4 regions of the Bacillus sp. C1 genome follow, and region 1 is predicted to be linked to each of the others. Evidence: riboswitches for the same ligand, from Rfam matches in the RefSeq annotation. Region 1 holds a riboswitch; each other region holds the start of a gene.

The links. A riboswitch is a leader RNA that binds a small molecule or an ion and turns the genes downstream of it on or off. The one in region 1 is predicted to bind S-adenosylmethionine.
Region 2: linked by a shared signal. The riboswitch ahead of ACX5JI_RS25240 (ECF-type riboflavin transporter substrate-binding protein) and the one ahead of mtnW (2,3-diketo-5-methylthiopentyl-1-phosphate enolase) in region 1 are both predicted to bind S-adenosylmethionine.
Region 3: linked by a shared signal. The riboswitch ahead of ACX5JI_RS17770 (hypothetical protein) and the one ahead of mtnW (2,3-diketo-5-methylthiopentyl-1-phosphate enolase) in region 1 are both predicted to bind S-adenosylmethionine.
Region 4: linked by a shared signal. The riboswitch ahead of ACX5JI_RS19090 (M20 family metallopeptidase) and the one ahead of mtnW (2,3-diketo-5-methylthiopentyl-1-phosphate enolase) in region 1 are both predicted to bind S-adenosylmethionine.

The regions. Positions count from the first base shown of each region.
Region 1 covers NZ_JBTMZT010000001.1:596,323-600,757, forward strand. The annotation lists gene ACX5JI_RS03240 (methylthioribulose 1-phosphate dehydratase) at 1-212, opposite strand, end outside; gene ACX5JI_RS03245 (2-hydroxy-3-keto-5-methylthiopentenyl-1-phosphate phosphatase) at 209-868, opposite strand; gene mtnW (2,3-diketo-5-methylthiopentyl-1-phosphate enolase) at 865-2,109, opposite strand; SAM riboswitch class I at 2,174-2,279, opposite strand; gene ACX5JI_RS03255 (pyridoxal phosphate-dependent aminotransferase) at 2,332-3,522, opposite strand; gene ACX5JI_RS03260 (carbon-nitrogen family hydrolase) at 3,620-4,399, shown strand.
Region 2 covers NZ_JBTMZT010000019.1:8,365-12,799, reverse strand. The annotation lists gene ACX5JI_RS25250 (energy-coupling factor transporter transmembrane component T family protein) at 1-85, opposite strand, end outside; gene ACX5JI_RS25245 (ABC transporter ATP-binding protein) at 78-1,778, opposite strand; gene ACX5JI_RS25240 (ECF-type riboflavin transporter substrate-binding protein) at 1,789-2,337, opposite strand; SAM riboswitch class I at 2,476-2,591, opposite strand; gene ACX5JI_RS25235 (aspartate/glutamate racemase family protein) at 2,750-3,430, shown strand; gene ACX5JI_RS25230 (PAS domain-containing sensor histidine kinase) at 3,536-4,435, opposite strand, start outside.
Region 3 covers NZ_JBTMZT010000006.1:136,158-140,592, reverse strand. The annotation lists gene ACX5JI_RS17790 (DUF2269 family protein) at 1-503, opposite strand, end outside; gene ACX5JI_RS17785 (group-specific protein) at 850-1,203, opposite strand; gene ACX5JI_RS17780 (NAD(P)H-dependent oxidoreductase) at 1,200-1,775, opposite strand; gene ACX5JI_RS17775 (SWIM zinc finger family protein) at 1,792-2,187, opposite strand; gene ACX5JI_RS17770 (hypothetical protein) at 2,467-2,727, opposite strand; SAM riboswitch class I at 2,831-2,929, opposite strand; gene ACX5JI_RS17765 (hypothetical protein) at 3,063-3,254, shown strand; gene ACX5JI_RS17760 (YwiC-like family protein) at 3,289-4,011, opposite strand; gene tnpB (IS200/IS605 family element RNA-guided endonuclease TnpB) at 4,211-4,435, opposite strand, start outside.
Region 4 covers NZ_JBTMZT010000008.1:18,229-22,663, forward strand. The annotation lists gene ACX5JI_RS19085 (AAA domain-containing protein) at 1-1,904, shown strand, start outside; SAM riboswitch class I at 1,991-2,095, shown strand; gene ACX5JI_RS19090 (M20 family metallopeptidase) at 2,187-3,389, shown strand; gene ACX5JI_RS19095 (phosphotransferase) at 3,506-4,435, shown strand, end outside.

The sequences.
Region 1 (4,435 bases):
TCTAAAACAGCCTTTCCTGTATGATCAACTAATAGAAAATCATCAGGCGTAATTTTCGTTTTATCTCTTCCACTTGCTGTAATAAGGAAGGTAGTTGGAGCGTCGCCTACTTTTATTGAAATATTTCCGCTTGTAGCAGGAAACCAGTTGCGATCCGTTAATTCTTTCTTTAGTTTACTTAACTCTTCCCATTTGTGAAAAAGCTGTTTCATTTTATCACCTCAAGCAATTGTTTAACTTCTGTCTGTATGTCATAAAACGTTTCAAATGCTGTATAGGAAATTTGGTGTTCTTGGCATTTTGTGATAAGAAAGTCACGAGCAAATACTTTATCAGCAAGTTTTGCTGCTTGTAAATCGGTAATTGAATCTCCAATGACAATGTTGAAATCGTTTGTTGAACTTAATCGCTGAATTAATGTTGATTTACAAAGACCGCATTGATTCTTGCAATGTTCATCACATGGATGTGGCCAGTTCACTTTAATTGTTTCACCGGAAAAATTAGTCGTATTACAATAAATGTGTTCAGGACTAATGATTCCTTCTAGAAGGGGATAGACGAAAAAGTCCATTCCTCCTGATATAATGTGAAGTGAAATTTGATTTGTTTGAATAAACTGTACAAATTCTTGGAATCCAGGGCGAATCACCGCGGTTTCTTTTATAAAAGTAGTGATATCCTCTTGTAAACTTGTAGATAAAAGGGAAAATAGTTTCCCTACCCCTTCTTGAATAGATATTTCTTGTGATAGAATCTTTTGTTTAATTGTTTTGGCTTCTGGTGGAGCGAATTTCTCCATGATGGCAACGATATTATCATTGTTCGTAATCGTACCATCGAAGTCACAAAAAATTTGAAGACTCATAGTTTCACCTCGTGAGATGGATTTCCCCACAATTGCAGTGAAGCATGTAAATCAGTGTTACCTGCTTCACGCAATGGGATTCCTTGCAAAGTGGCATCAATTGCTGCTCGAAATGCTTTTCCTCCGCCTTGTGCCCCGGCTGGATGACCGTGAATACCACCGCCTGCATTAATGACAACATCCTTGCCAAAATCTCGAAGGATAAATGGAACAAAACCAGGATGAATGCCAGCTGATGGAACAGGGAAGCTTTGTTCTAAAGACGGATCTTTTTCAGTTAGTTTATTTGTAATAAGAAGAGCTTCTTTTTGTTCTAATGCAACACTGCCGTATGGTGATGGAAATAAAGAGAAGTCTGCACCAGCATAACGAAGTAATTTTCCAAGTAACAATGGTGAAGAAATCCCATATAATTTTGATGATGTATAAGCACCGCTAACAGCAGGGTGCGCCATAATAGGAATAGAAATATCCTTATCCTCAGCAAGAGATTGCAATACATCTAGTCCGTACGAGAATACATTGAATAGAAGAACATCTGCACCAGCTGAGATGGCACGTTTTGCATTTTCTTTTAGATCGTAGGTACGCCCTGTTAAATTTACTGCATATAAAGTCTTATGCCCATATGTTTCGTATACAGACTGTAATACTTCTTTTCCAGCAGAAATTCGTTTTGTGAGTGGTGTTAATGAATTTTCAAATAAGATTTCATCATCTTTTACAATATCTACACCACCAATTGCTTGATCACGAAGCTGTGTTTTTAAATATCCGATATTGCGTCCAATCATTCCTTTGAAAATGCTCATGAGAAGTGGACGGTCATGGACCTTTAACTGATTTCGAATGCCCTCAATACCAAACTTCGGACCAGGAAAATATTTTTTTAAATCGTCTGAAAATGTTAAGTCAATTAGTTTGATTTCACCATCTAGTGATAATTTCCCAAAAGTTGTTGTTAAAATGGCCGGTAGATCTGGGCTGAAATTTAGTGATGGATAATGAATTTTAATGAGTCCACGTGTTACTTCTTTTTCAAGATATGTATTTACACGTTTTTGGTCATTCAACGCTTCAACATGAATGACATTACCTTTATGTTGTTTTAATTGTTCTTGTAGTAAATGTGGTAAATGAGTCCATGAACCAATTGTTAAACCGAGAGCAATTTGCTCGGCTTTTTTGTTTAAATTATGAGAATCATCATGGATTAAATAGGTTGCTGTTATTCCACTCATTTTTATAACCTCCTAGTTAAATAAAAAAACCTCTCAGCTAAGGAGAGGTTTTTTTACAACCAGCTCCTTATCTGTCAGCGTAATGCTGCGAGAATTAGCACCGTGTCTACAATTGTAGATCGGTTGCCGGGTTTCGTCGGGCTCGTCCCTCCACCTGCTCTTGATAAGAAGTATTTTGAAATGTTTGAATTTTTTCGTTATCTGAATTTTGACAGAGTTTTTTTAGGATGTCAATGTTTTTTTGAAAATTTTTAATTTATCAATTCGTTGAATGGCTTCTTGTAGTCGTTCTTCTGTATGTAATAATCCAACGCGAACGTAGCCTTCGCCATGTTCACCGAATCCGACTCCAGGTGCAACTGCTACGTGTGCTTGTTCTAGTAATAAGTCGGTAAATTGTTCCGATGTATAACCGTTAGGAACAGGAAGCCATGCAAAAAATGAACCATTTGGTGCGACAACATCCCAGCCAATTGAATGACAAGCTGAAATGAGTGTATTTCTTCGTGATTCATAGCGTTCAACCAGCTCATTTACACAAGTTTGTGAACCGAGTAGTGCTTCGCAAGCTGCCTCTTGTACAGCACCAAAAATGCTGACATACATATGATCTTGTAGTAAATTGATCGTTTCAATGACACTTTCGTTACCGATAGCAAAGGCGATGCGCCAACCGGCCATATTAAATGTTTTTGATAGTGTGTAAATTTCAATGCCAACATCTTTTGCACCATCTGCTTGTAAGAAACTAGTTGGTTTGTTACCCTCAAAACCAATTGCTCCATAAGCAAAGTCATGAATGACTAAAATATCATTTTTATTCGCAAATGCAATTGTTTCTTCAAAGAACTCTTTTGACGCGATAGCACCAGTTGGGTTATTAGGATAATTTAAAAACATTAATTTTGCTTGTGTAGCAATAGAATTATCGATTTTTGTGTAATCTGGTAAAAAATTATTTTCTGCTAATAACGGCATCTTTTCAAAGCTTGTTTTGGCTAAAGCGACACCAGATAAATAGTCAGGATATCCTGGGTCGGGTACAAGGATTGTATCACCAGGGTTTGTGAAACAAAGTGGTAATTCTACTAGTCCTGCTTTTCCACCAAATAAAATAGCAACTTCTGTTTTTGGGTTAACTTTGACGCTGTATTCACGCTCATAGAACGTAGCAACGGCTTCTTTTAAGTTTTCATGTCCGCGAAATGGCGGATATTTATGATGAACCGTTTTTTCTGCTGCACGTTGTAAAGCTGTTACGATATGCGGCGGTGTTGGCTGATCTGGATTACCTTGCCCTAGATTGATAACATCGTGACCTGCTGCAACCACTTTGTTAACTTTTGCAACAAGCGAAGCGAAAAACTGTGTTGGTAACGAAGTTACAATCTCGGAAGGTTGAAAATGTTTCATACTTTCCACCTCTTTTGAAAATTGTTACAATTCTAGTGACAAATGATATAACCTTTCTAAGTTTTTGTAAAGAAAAATTGAAAATGAGGTGGATAAAATGAAAGTCGCATGTATTCAAATGGATATTGCTTTTGGAGATGTGAAAATAAATATTGAACATGCAAAGAAAAAAATAGAAGAAGCGATGCAAGGAGAACCAGACGTTATCGTATTACCGGAACTTTGGACGACTGGTTATGATTTAGAAAGGCTTCTAGAAATTGCAGATGTGGAGGGAATTAAAGTAAAACAACTTCTTTCAGAATGGGCACAGCAATATGATGTAAATATTGTTGGTGGTTCTATTGCAAAGCAAACAGATCAAGGGGTTACGAATACGATGTATATAGTGAATCGTGAAGGGAAATTGCAAGGTGAGTATAGCAAGGTCCATTTGTTCCAGTTGATGAATGAACATAACTATTTAATAGCGGGTGGTGGGACAGGAGAATTTACACTGGATGGTGTGCAGTGCGGTGGTGTCATTTGTTACGATATTCGTTTTCCGGAATGGATGCGTGTTCATACTGTCAGGGGCGTAAATGTATTATTCGTTGTAGCAGAATGGCCACTTGTTCGCTTAGCGCACTGGCGTTTACTTCTTCAAGCGAGAGCGATTGAAAATCAATGTTACGTGGTTGCGTGCAATAGAGCAGGAGAGGATCCAAATAATATGTTTGCTGGACATTCTCTTATTGTTGATCCATGGGGAGAAGTGGTAGTGGAAGCAGGAGAAGAAGAATCAATTTTACAAGGGAATTTAAACTTAGAAAAAATTAAGGAAGTGCGTAAGGGTATTCCTGTTTTTGCAGATCGACGTCCAGAATTATATAAATAAAAATGTTGACAAATGATTTTTATTCTTGTTATAGTC
Region 2 (4,435 bases), on a different contig from region 1:
TGATAAATAACAACAATTTAATTGCACCATCCATACGATGAAAATATGTATGATGATCTATATAAAATAAATCTGATTCACTCATAATCCCCCCTCCTTTTTGCCTCTATATACATTTGTACAAAAACTGTTGGAAACGGGATTTGACTCAATTTTGCTAATGTTGTAAGTGAGCTTTCCTGTAAATTAGCTTGTTGTAATACTTCGCTATTTGCTAATACGATTGGAACAACATCATCAGCAAGAATTCCCCCTTTATTTAAGATAACTGCACGGTCTGCATATTCTAAAGCTAAGTTCATATCATGTGTAATAAAGATGAATGCCATTCCTTGTTTCGCTAATCGATTTATACAAGACATAAATTGTTTATAATGAAAAACATCTTGTCCCGCTGTTGGCTCGTCTAAGATGATAAGCTTCGGATTTCTTGTTAAAACTGATGCAATGGTAAGCCTCTTTTTTTGACCGTAACTTAATGCCTGAATCGGCCAATTTCGAAATGGATATAATCCACAAATTCGCAATGCATCTTCCACTCGTTTATTTATTTCAGGACTAGAAGCTTTCTTCAATTTTAATGAAAAAGCAACTTCATCCCAAACAGTAGATTGTGTAATCATATGATTAGGATTTTGCATGACATAGGAGATTACTTCTCCTCGTTTCCGAATCGACCATGAACTTATATTTTCATGATCAAGTACAATCTTCCCGTCCGTCACTTTGTTCATTCCCGTTAATATATGTGCAAATGTAGATTTACCTGCACCATTATGGCCTAATAATGCTACAATTTCCCCTTTTGGTATAGAGAGCGTTATATCCTTTAATGAAAAATCTTCGTGAGAATATGAAAATGATATATTTTCTATTTCACATAAAATTTCTTTTTTCTGTTGTTTTTTAGACATAGTAGCGTTTAGCATCCATTGTTTAACCGCTCTATGCAACTTCTCGCGATTTAAAGTTTCAATCGGATATATTTCTTCATCTAAGCTATTCATTTTTATATTTTTTAATACTTCAATATATACAGGTTCTCTTAAACCTATTTTTTGTAGTATATTTGTTTGTAAAATTCTCTTCGGTGAATCAACCGCTACAATTTTACCTTCTTCTATTAATATAATTTTATCGAGGTCTAATTTTAGTATTTCTTCTATTCTATGTTCTATAATAACAACCGTTTTGTTACATTGTTGATGTATTTTCTGTATAACTTCTATTGTTTTTAAACTACTTATAGGATCTAAGTTTGCTAATGGTTCATCAAATAGTAATATGTCAGCTTCCGTCGTTAATAGCCCAGCAAGAGAAACAGTTTGTTTTTGCCCACCCGATAATTCATGTGGACTTCGTGAATGAAATGTATGCATCTGTACTTTTTGTAGCGCTTCTTCCACAATGATCTTCATTTTTTTCTGTTCTACACAATCATTTTCTAATGAAAAAGCAACATCTTCTCCTACAGTTAAACCAATAAACTGAGAATCTTGATCTTGCAAAATAGTTCCGACATGCTTACTTTGTTCAAAAATACTCCCTTTTCGTGGATCCTTACCGCATATCGAAATTTTCCCAGTACTTGTTCCCTCATACGAAAAAGGGATAAGCCCATTTATACAATGGGCCAATGTTGATTTTCCTGAGCCGCTTCGGCCAGCAATCAATACTTTTTCTCCTGGATAAATGTGAAATGTAACATCCTTTAAAGTAGGTTCTGTCACTTGTTTATATTGAAATGTAAATTGTTCAAAAGAAATAATCGGCTTCATTGTAATCTCCCTACTTTTCAATTTTCAAATGTGTATGTTTTTTATTTGCTTTGGCCAATCCAATTGTGATTGGTAAACCGAGAATTAAAAATACAAGAACATCTGCAAGTGTTGCACCAAGTACTTGAATCATAATTTTATCTACAGGTTCTCCCATAATGATAATATCAAAAGCACCAGCAAATATAATTGCAATGACAATCCCAATGAAACCTGTTACAGCAAAATATGAAATATCTCGATTACGAAATGTTCCATTTTTCACACTGAAACTTGCTCGTTTTTGTACAAGCCCCATCGTAAATCCAATAATACCGGAACTAAGCACCCATCCCCACCATATTCCCCATCCAGCGATTGTATCTGTCACTGTATGACCGATAAGTCCAATTAAAAGTCCTGCAATTGGCCCGAAAATCGCCCCAAAAATTGTTAATATAGCTAAAGCAGGCTTTATAAATGTATTTGGCGCAATTGAAAATCCCCATAGACCTAATACCCCATATATTGCAGCACCGATTCCAATTGCTACGACTAATTTTGTAGATAATTTGTTCATATGAACTCCCCTTTCATTCTAGTTAGTCTATATTAGTCCTATATGTAAAAAAAAATTGAATTATGCGTCTTCACTTCCTTTCTTCCCAATAAAAAATGACCTCTTATAGAAGAGGTCATTTTTTATTTCGATATGATCCTCTTATCTTTCAAAAGACAATATGTCTTCTGCGGAATTAGCACCTTCCTATTCGTATGAATATAGGGGTTGCTGAGGTTTCATAGGGCCGTTCCCTTCACCTCTCTGGATAAGTATTCGTTTGTAAGTTGTATTATTGCATTAACGCAAATTAATTTCAATATTTTTCTTACTATTTCTATTTTTTTGTGAACCAAACGAATAATTCATTGTATTCTTATCGGAATTATGGAATAATTGACGTAACAAAATATATTAAGAGGAGGAATTAGACGTGAAAGTAATCGGATTAATTGGTGGGTTAAGTTGGGAATCAACGTCTCTTTATTATAAACATATTAATACGCTAACGCTATCTCAGTATAATCATCACGCAAAGCTTGTCCTATATAGCATGGACTTTGGTGAAGTAACAAATTTATTACAAAATCAACAATATGAAGAAGTGCAAAGTCAACTCGTTCAAGCGGCGAAAAAAATAGAACATTCTGGTGCAGATTGTATACTTATGTGTTCAAATACAGTACATCAATTTGCGAACGGAGTAGAACAAGCAGTGTCTATTCCCCTTCTTCATATTGGCGATGTAAGTGCTGAAGAAATTGTCGCACATGATGTGAAACGGATTGGTTTACTTGGAACAAAACAAACAATGGAGCAGGATTTTTACAAAGGAAGACTAGCTAACTATGGTATTGAAACGATCATTCCGAAAGAAGATGAACGAAATTTCATTCATCATGTTATCCTTCAAGAATTAAGTAACGGTATTATTTCACAGCAATCCAAAGCTCGTTTCTTAGAAATCATTCAAAACCTTATGGAATATGGTGCAGAAGGAATTTTGTTAGGTTGTACAGAAATACCGTTACTGATTTCGCAAAAAGATCTTTCTGTTCCTGTATTTGACACCGCTTTTTTACATGCTAAAAATGCCGTACAATTCGCTGGATAATAGATAAATTATAAGAATTTTGTAGTTCTCAAACTTGAATATATAGCAGAAGCTATCTTACAAATTATAAGATAGCTTCTTGTTTCTATTATTTTATATAACTCTTCATAAAGCTTCTGTTATAAGTGCCGCTGGTGCATGAGAAATCATTTGCTCACTTGGAAACACTGGTAAATAGATTGTAACCGATGTCCCGATTCCTACTTCACTCATAATACTAATTTTCCCTTGATGACTTTCAATAATCTTATAACTAAGCATAAGTCCAAGGCCAGTTCCTTTCTCTTTCGTACTATAAAAAGGTTCTCCAAGTTTTTTAATTCTTTCTTTAGGAATTCCTACGCCCTCGTCAACGATATGAATCATAACTTCTTCACGCTCTGACCTTTTCACATAAATAGAGATCTCCCCTCCATTTGGCATTGCTTCAATCGAGTTTTGTAGAACATTAATAAAGACTTGTTTTAATTGATTTTCACAACAATCCATCATTAACTCTTTTGATTCGAGATGAAGATTAATTTGAATATTTGTCATAATTGCCTTCGTATTAATTAATGAAACGACATTTTTTAATATGGAGCACAGGTTTTTCTTTTCAGTTGGAATGACATCTGTTTTTGCAATCGATAAAAATTCATGAAGTATAACTTCAATTCGTTCAATTTCTGATAGCATCAGATCAAAATATTTATCTTGATCTTCTTGATTAATTTGAAATAATTGAATAAACCCTTTAATTACTGTCAGTGGATTTCTGACTTCATGAGCTACCCCAGCAGCTAACTGTCCAATTGCCGCAAGTGTATCTGATTTATTCAATAATTCTTCTGTCTTTTTGCGTTCTGTAATATCACGGACAATGATCATAATTTTATCTTCTAATAATGGTAAACATCTAGCTTCAAAGAAACTAATACTCCCCTTAAGTAAGAGCTGATATTCAACAATAACAGTTGATCCTTTTTGCTGCACTTCGTAAATTGCTCCACGAAATTGCTGGGC
Region 3 (4,435 bases), on a different contig from region 1:
TTCAATCGAAGTTTTTTCTTTCTCCACGGTTTTAAATAGGAAATAATGAATATGAAAATCGTAACGGCAACTTGAAAATAGACCGCATATTGTCTTATCTCATGATTTTGAATGAAAACGGGATTGCTTAAAGCGAATTCTTTTTGCGTTTCCAGTAATTCCATATTCGTTACCATCAATTTGTCTATTATAAAAATCCCAACAATCGTTTGGATGATATAAAGAACAAATTTCACTCCAACCCATCTATGTTTAAAAAATCCCCAATTGGTGAAAAAACCGTATGTAAAACCAATTAGTAAAGTTCCAATTGCTCCCCACCTGACAATATTATCACTAATTGCGATAAGGGTTTTATAGCTGAGATAGGACTCTTCATATTTTGTCATATCAATATGAAGATTGAGCACCAATGAACTCAAAATTCCCCCAAAGAATAATACTACTAAAAAAACGTGGATCATTTTCAGCCACTTCATGCCATTAGGGCCTATTTTTCTCACTTTCTATACCTCCAAATTACTCTATTGCTTTTCAGAAAAATACCTCTATATGTTATTACAAAAGGTATCGCCCCTGTATTGATCCTACTCATTTTAATAAAAACAAAATCACTTTATAATGTGCCATGGTCTGAATTGTCCCTACTTCTATGGTCTTATTTTTAAGATGATAAAGGACCTTATATCAAATTCCCCCAAAAATAACAGCCCTGAAAACGTTTTGATTTTACAATAAACACAAGAAAAAGAGCCATTTAATGATATGGCTCTTTTTCTCTGTACGTCGACTCATAACGATATAACTTCATTTTATACTAGCTTTTTTATATAATAACTATAGTAATAATCATTCATTTTCTATGCATCTCATTACATTTCGCCATGCATCACATGAAAGGTTTAATGTTCTATATGTAAATACCGTCGTACAAACCTCTTCAATCATTGATGGATGATTTCGTAAAAAATCCCATCTTAATACTTTCGGTACATCATACATGTTGTATTCTTTACTTTCCTTAATAATCTCATCAATTTCCCGTTCACATATTCCCCTTACTAAATAATCCGCTCTTAATTCTTTATATACCTCTTTAAACGTTTCATTGTGACGTTTCAATTGAAGTAAACAAACGATATACGTGCGAAACAACTCATCATTTCGATTACAGCATTTCATTATCGTTTCTACTTCATTCATAGTTTTTTAGCCTTTTCTTGTATTTCTAAAAGCCACTTTTCACGTTTTGCAGCTTTACTTGTTTTTACAGACTGAAAGGCAGAACGTTTTATTTGGCGTATACCGCAAAATCGCAAAATACCCTTCTTCATAATGACCCAATCAGCGGAGCGATATAAGAGTGCCGCGTACCAGAGCGGTGAATCTAATGTATTAATAACCCATGCAGTTTTTCCAGTGAGCAGTCCTTTCGGCATAATCCCTTCATATGTATATGCAAACCCCGACACAAAAACCCGATCAATAAATCCTTTTAAAATAGCTGGCATTCCCCACCACCATATCGGATAAATAAAAATAAAAGAATCTGCCTCTTTGATCAAGTTTCTATATTTCTCTGTCTCTTCTTCATATGCTAAATCACGTCTTCTCTTATCTTCATTAAAAATAAGTACTGGGTTAAATTGTTCCTTATACAGGTCGAGCAATGTAATAGAATGATTCGTTTCTTGAAGTCCTTTTTGCACATGTTCTAAAATGGATGCATTGAAACTAGACGGATTGGGATGTGCATATATGATTAGTACATTCATCTCCAAAAACACCCTTCTAAGATTTAAATTTATCTTCCCTCAACATCTTCTCGACAATCATTACATCTTTAGAAGTTTTTAATAATCTTTCCATAATGATTAACAATTCTTCCTTTTCTAATGTTTGCAACTTCTCTCTCACATTCTTTTCTCCAACACCTTGAATTTCATATATAACTGCCGCCATATGCTTACAATCATTTTCATAAGGACATTCACAACTACTTCTCTTAAAATCTACAAGATCAATGATTACTTCATAATTTCCGTAATTCCCTTTCACGAATGCAAATACTTTATCGTTATGTATTTCTACATCCTCGACATATCCTTCTTCATAATATTCATATCCTCTATCTATAATGTGCCTAGGAATCCATTCTTTCATTTCCTTTACTAAAAAGGCATACATCACACTTCCCCTTCCTTAAATTCCCTTTTGACTTCCTTTCGCACTTCGTGATATTCTATTACATGTCAAGTAGCAAGCCTATATGACAAAACGACTGACACCTATTCGGCGAAGGTGTCTCTTTTCGTTTCGAGCCGAACGAAGTGCCTCTTTCAGGGCATATTCAACTTTTGACACTACACACTCAACACCATTCCCTTGTATCAGGCTGCTTTAGCAGTCTTTTACTCTACATACATTTCTAATTTTCAAACAAATTATACCATAAAAAAAGAGAGCCTAGCTCCCTTTTCTCGCCTTATAATATACCCCTTTTTCAGCATAGAGATATTCTTCATCAGCTAAAGTAATTTTCCCATCCAGTTTTAATTCGTCTAATAACCTCGATAAATAAAATTGATGTAACATTTTTTTCGTGAATTTTCCCTCATGATGCGAAACGATATGTTCTTGAATATCTAATAATGATATTGGTTTATCTTGCTCCATCATATATTCATATACTGCATTACGCAGTTTTACGTATTTTTCAAGTGTCACAGTACAATTGCAACCCCTTTCTTCTTATTCTGTTGTTTTTAGAATCGGTTTTTTCGTAATAAAAAAACCTCTTCGATAAGAAGAAGTTACGTATTATATCTTCGTCTTATCTCCCAGAACAAATATGTTCTGCTGGAATTAGCACCTGCATCGCGGTTGCCGGGTTTCATCGGGCCAGTCCCTCCACCTCTCTGGATAAGAAAATATTCACTTTAACATTTACTATAAGCTACTTTTATTATAATTGTCAAATAAAACAAAGTAATTACAATGAAGTTATATTTTCTTTTCTCACGCTCATACTAAAATTGTATGTACAAAAGGAGGAATTTATGATGGATAAAAATGCCCGTGGTTATGTTCAAGATTCATTCCACTCATTGCAAGGAGCGAAAAACTGTTTGGAACAAGCGTTACAAACTGTTGAAAAGAGCGATAATCGGGAACAAATTGAACAATCTCTACAAGCCGTGGAAAATGCATTGCAAAAATGTGATCATACCGTTCATATTTTAGAACAAAAATGAATGTTGCCCATCTCTTTATGAGATGGGCAATACATCAAATGGCATACTGCAGTAGTATTGCCGTCGCAATTAAAAAATATACGGAGTTAACGATTTCTAAAACGCCAACTTTTAATATAGATATTTTTTTACCATACAATACAATGGCACGAACTAAACTCGGGATAAAGATAAAAGACAACCATGGATTTACTACGAAAGAAGCGACAATTAAGAAAATATGATATCCCCATGAAACATAACGATAAATCGGATTATTCTTTTCACGTATCATTGTTTTCACATAAAAGGTACTACCTAAAAAGTATAGAAAGGAAATACCCGCAATTCCAATAGCTATTCCATCAACTGTTTTCATCGAAAAATAATAACTGATTAAACCGCCTATACAAAAAACAAGAATTGCACAAATATCATTTACTAACGCTCGTTCCTTTTTCTGACGAGCAAAGTATATATTTACGATAAAGAGTGGAATCATCATAAATGCGAATAAAAGAATTTCCCATTCATATAGTAAAGATACAATCCCAAAAACACATGCAATCATAAAGTACATCATTGCTGCATGTAAAAATTCTTTCTTTCGTGTTTGCTTCATGTACATTAAAAATGGATATGTCGCTAAATAGATAAATAACCAAGCGATAAAGAGTGGAATATGATAAAACGTAGGCTTACCAAGTAGTACACTAAGTAAAAATGGAATCAGCAGCATTCCCCATGCGCCATGCTGCTTTGGAATAACTAACTTCATGAATATGGCATCTCCTCTTTGAAAATCTTTCTCATTTTCTATTATACAAAAATCACCATACAACAATTGCAATATATTAAAACAATTCTTTGACATTTTTCAAACGAAAGTACCATTTTGAACTACCCACCACTTAACACCCTTACGGACTGTTTGGAGTGGGGGATTCCTACGAACACCAAAGTATCCTTCGGTTATCTTAGTAGGCTAACCCCGTAGTCCCTACGGTTAGAAGTCTTACGGCTTCGTTTTTAAGGTTTTGTCCTGCGTTAATATCTCTGTCGTGATGCGTGCCACAAGAAGGGCAATCCCATTCACGAAGATTTAGATTTTTAACGTCTTTGTTTTGGTAGCCACAACAAGAACATAGCTGACTAGAAGGGAATATTTTAGATACAACAACAACTTGTTTACCGCCCCATTT
Region 4 (4,435 bases), on a different contig from region 1:
GAAAAGATAAACAAAAGCGTCAGCGGGTAAAGCGTCTTTTAGATGGAAAGAGCATACCAAAGCATATAGAAAAGATGAAAAACCAGAAGAATGAACTTGCATATCGTTCTTTTTACAATGCGACGACGTATGTGTGGGGACCACCGGGAACAGGAAAGTCTTATAATTTATCACGTGTTATTTCAGCACATTACCAAAAAGGAAAATCAGTACTTGTATTAGCTCATAGTAATGCGGCCGTGGATGTGTTAATGAGTGAAGTAACAAAGCAAATCGAAAAGAAGGAAAAGTGGACACCAGGAGAAATCGTTCGTTATGGGTTTAGTCAACATGAACATATACGTAATCATGATACACTGTTAGCTTCCAGATTAGTGGAAACAACGAATGGCTCATGGGGAGAAGAGAAGCTTTATTTAGAAGAAATGCGTCAAGATCTTCGCCAAAAAATCTTATCATATAAAGCAACTGCTTCTGATAAAAAGCGGATGCAAGAAATTGAAGGAGATCTTAGAAAACAAAGAGCGAAAATTAAAGAAGTAGAAAGAGAATATATTGAAAATGCAAAAGTAATTGGTGCAACACTATCAAAATGTGCCATTGATTCTCTTATTTATGAACGAACATTTGATTTAATTGTTGTAGATGAAGTGAGTATGGCATATGTGCCGCAAATCGCATTGGCGGCGTCTCTTGGTAAGCGAATTGTCATTTGTGGTGATTTTTTACAATTACCTCCAATTGCGATGGCAAATCACGAGCTTGTTAGAAAGTGGTTAGGAGAAGATATGTTTTATCATGCGGGGATTGTGCAATCGGTAAATAGTTATGAAGCGCATCCGAATTTATTTATGCTACAAGAGCAAAGACGTATGCATGCGGATATATCTAAATTTACAAACTCATTTATTTATAAGAATAGAGTGTTCGATCATCCTTCTGTTTCAGCAAGGAAAGAATTAGCGCAATTACAGCCATTTGCAAATGAAGCAACAGTATTATTTGATACAAGTTTAATGGGAGCTTATTCTTTAAAAGATGCGGCTTCTGGCTCTCGTTTCAATATTATGTCGGGGTTAATTGCGATGCAGATGATTTTAATTGGATTGTTAGATGGTGTTCAATCGATTGGAGTTGTTACGCCATATCGCGCGCAGTCTCGCTTTTTATCAACATGTATAAGAGAAATATTGCAAAAAACAAAGTACCGAAATACACCTGTTCTAGCAGCGACAGTTCATAAATTTCAAGGATCAGAACGAGATATGATGATTTTTGATACAGTCGATAGTTATCCGCAAGAAAGACCTGGCGTACTGTTTTTTGATCATAAAAATCATCGTCTTGTAAACGTTGCGGTAACGAGGGCAAGAGGGAAGTTCATTCAGTTATCGGATTGCCAGTATATGCGGCGAAATCTTTCTAGAAAACAAGCGCTATCTAATCTAACTTCCCACATAGAAAGACACGGAAATGTATATGATCGCAGGTCGTCACGTCCATTGCTAGAACGGAAAATTACAAAACGCTTAAAATGGTTTATGCAAATGAATTTGGAAGAGACGAATAGATTATTAAAAGATATTCTTTCAGCAAAACAAAAAATTATCATTTCCCTTCCAAGTACAAGACAAGTAGATAAAAGAGTATGGCAGGCGTTAATGCGGATGGCGGCGCAGGTAACAATCTATAGCGATGGACCAATTCCATTAAAAAACGTGAGAGTACAAAGGCAAAATAAATCGCTCCCATTTTTACTAATTGACGATGAAATCTTGTGGGTAGGTGCTCCGTTAACATCTCAAATGATGTTTGAAGGGAGTCCAGAATTTCCTTATATATGTGCAAGATTACAAGCTCCTGAAACAATTGGCGTTTTAAAAGGATTTTTAGATATTCGGTAAAATCAGAACGGAATTCCTTGACATTTAGTCGGAATAAAACTAGAATGAAATTAATTTCATATTATTTTTTGAAAATAAAAATAAATTTCTTATCAAGAGAGGTGGAGGGACTGGCCCTATGAAACCTCGGCAGCGGATTCAATATGAATACTGTGCCAATTCCAGCAAGTGAAGGACTTGAAAGATAAGAAAGACGGCTATTTTTGAATTTGTATTTTTAAGCCTCTTTCTATCTTTTAGGAAGAGGTTTTTTGCATGTGAATTTAAAGGAGGACGGGGAAAATGACAACAACACAAGTAACGTCACACAGAAATACGATTACGGAAAGTATAGAAAGAAATAAAGAAAAATACTTACAAACAAGTCATGATATTCACGCGAATCCTGAAATCGGCAACCAAGAGTTTTTTGCATCTAGAACGTTAAGTTTATTGTTAGGAAGTGCAGGATTCCAGCTTCAGCACAATATAGCAGGACATGAAACAGGTTTTATCGCACGGAAAAGCTCAGGGAAACACGGGCCTACAATTGCCTTTTTAGCAGAATATGACGCTTTGCCTGGATTAGGTCATGCGTGTGGGCATAATTTAATTGGAACAATAAGTGTTGCGGCGGCCGTTGCATTATCAGAAACAATTGAGGAAGTTGGCGGTGAAATTGTTGTATTTGGGACACCAGCAGAAGAAGGTGGACCAAATGGAAGTGCGAAAGCAAGTTATGTAAAGGCAGGATTGTTTCATAACATCGATGCTGCACTTATGATTCACCCAAGCGGAAAAACAGCAACAACGAGTCCATCACTAGCAGTTGACCCACTTGACTTTCACTTTTATGGAAAATCGGCACATGCAGCTGCTTCACCAGAGAAAGGCATTAATGCATTAGATGCCATTATTCAGCTTTACAATGGTATTAACGCACTGCGTCAACAGCTTCCGTCAGATGTGAAAATCCATGGTGTCATTACAGAAGGCGGGAAGGCACCAAATATTATTCCAGATTACGCATCAGCACGTTTCTTTATTCGCGCAGCAACACGTCAAAAGTGCGCTGAAGTGACAGAAAAGGTACGAAACATTGCGAAAGGAGCTGCACTAGCAACAGGGACAACAGTAAAAGTGAATCAGTTCCAAAATGAAATTGATGAGTTATTAGTAACAAAAACATTTAATGAAGTGATTGCTGAGGAATTAGAAAACCTTGGTGAAGAGGTAAATCGTAAAGAAAGGCTGGGCATCGGTTCAACAGATGCAGGGAATGTGAGTCAAGTTGTACCAACGATTCACCCTTATATCAAAATTGGTCCAGATGATTTAATTGCACATACGAATGAATTTAGAGAAGCAGCTCGTTCGGAACTTGGAGATAAAGCATTGTTTACATCAGCAAAAGCTTTAGCTTACACGGCGTATCGCTTACTTACAGAAGAGGGAACATTGGATAAAATTAAGGAGGAATTTAGAGAGGTGCAGCGAAATCAGTAATGTGAGCTACAGTACAGAGATATTCGTTTATAAAAGGTTTGGAGAAAGGAGTCTCTAAACCTTTTTTTTGATGTGACTGGAAGAGGGATAAAAAGGTAAAGGAATGGCGGGAAAGTATGACTTTAATTTATGGATTAAAAAAAGAAGAACAAATGGTCAAGAAAGTAGTAACGAATTACTTTGAAGAGATTCATACATTAAAAATAGAAAAAAATTTACACGAAGGTAGTTGGCATAAAGATTTACATTATAAAATTAGCGTGAATGGAAAACGATATTCCGCAAGATTTTTAGGTGAAAATCGAACAGGAAATCCTGCTTTCGGGCATATAACAAATAAGCAATTAGAAGAACAAATACGGTTTTCGTATTATTTAAGAGAACATGACATTCCTTTTATGAGAATTATACAACCATCTACGAGTCATCCATTTATTTCTTTTATATGGAATGATGAAATGTATCGATTTGTATTATCGGAATGGATAGAAGGTAGACATATTACATATTGTGATGAAAATATTGCCGAGGCATTTGGTAGAGAGGCAAGAAAGTGTCATGATATTTCGGGTAGTTTTGAAAGTGCCGCGTTTATAAAAAAATCTCATTTGGTCGGATATACAGAATTTATAGCATTACTTCGTAATAAGATAACTCAGCAAAGTAACGTAAGTACGTGCAATAAAGCGTTACAAAATTATCTAGAATTGGCGGAATACCATATAGCTACAGCGCATTCGGACAATTTGAATTTTATTATGCAATCAGATTTAAATCCGCTTAATATCCTATGGGATGATAAGCGTAACATGAACGGGATTGTAGATTTTGAATCAATTAACTATGGAGACAGAATTGAAGGATTAGCCTGGCTTATGAAATGGTATTCTCGGACGAAAGGGATATCTTCACATGAAGTTTGTCCTAAAGTTGCTGAAGCATTTTTGAAGGGATATGGTTCAGGAGATTTCTTAGATTCGACTAATTATGAAAGATTATCCTCACTATTATGGTTGTCTGGTTGCTTGAATTGGAATTTCGTTAAC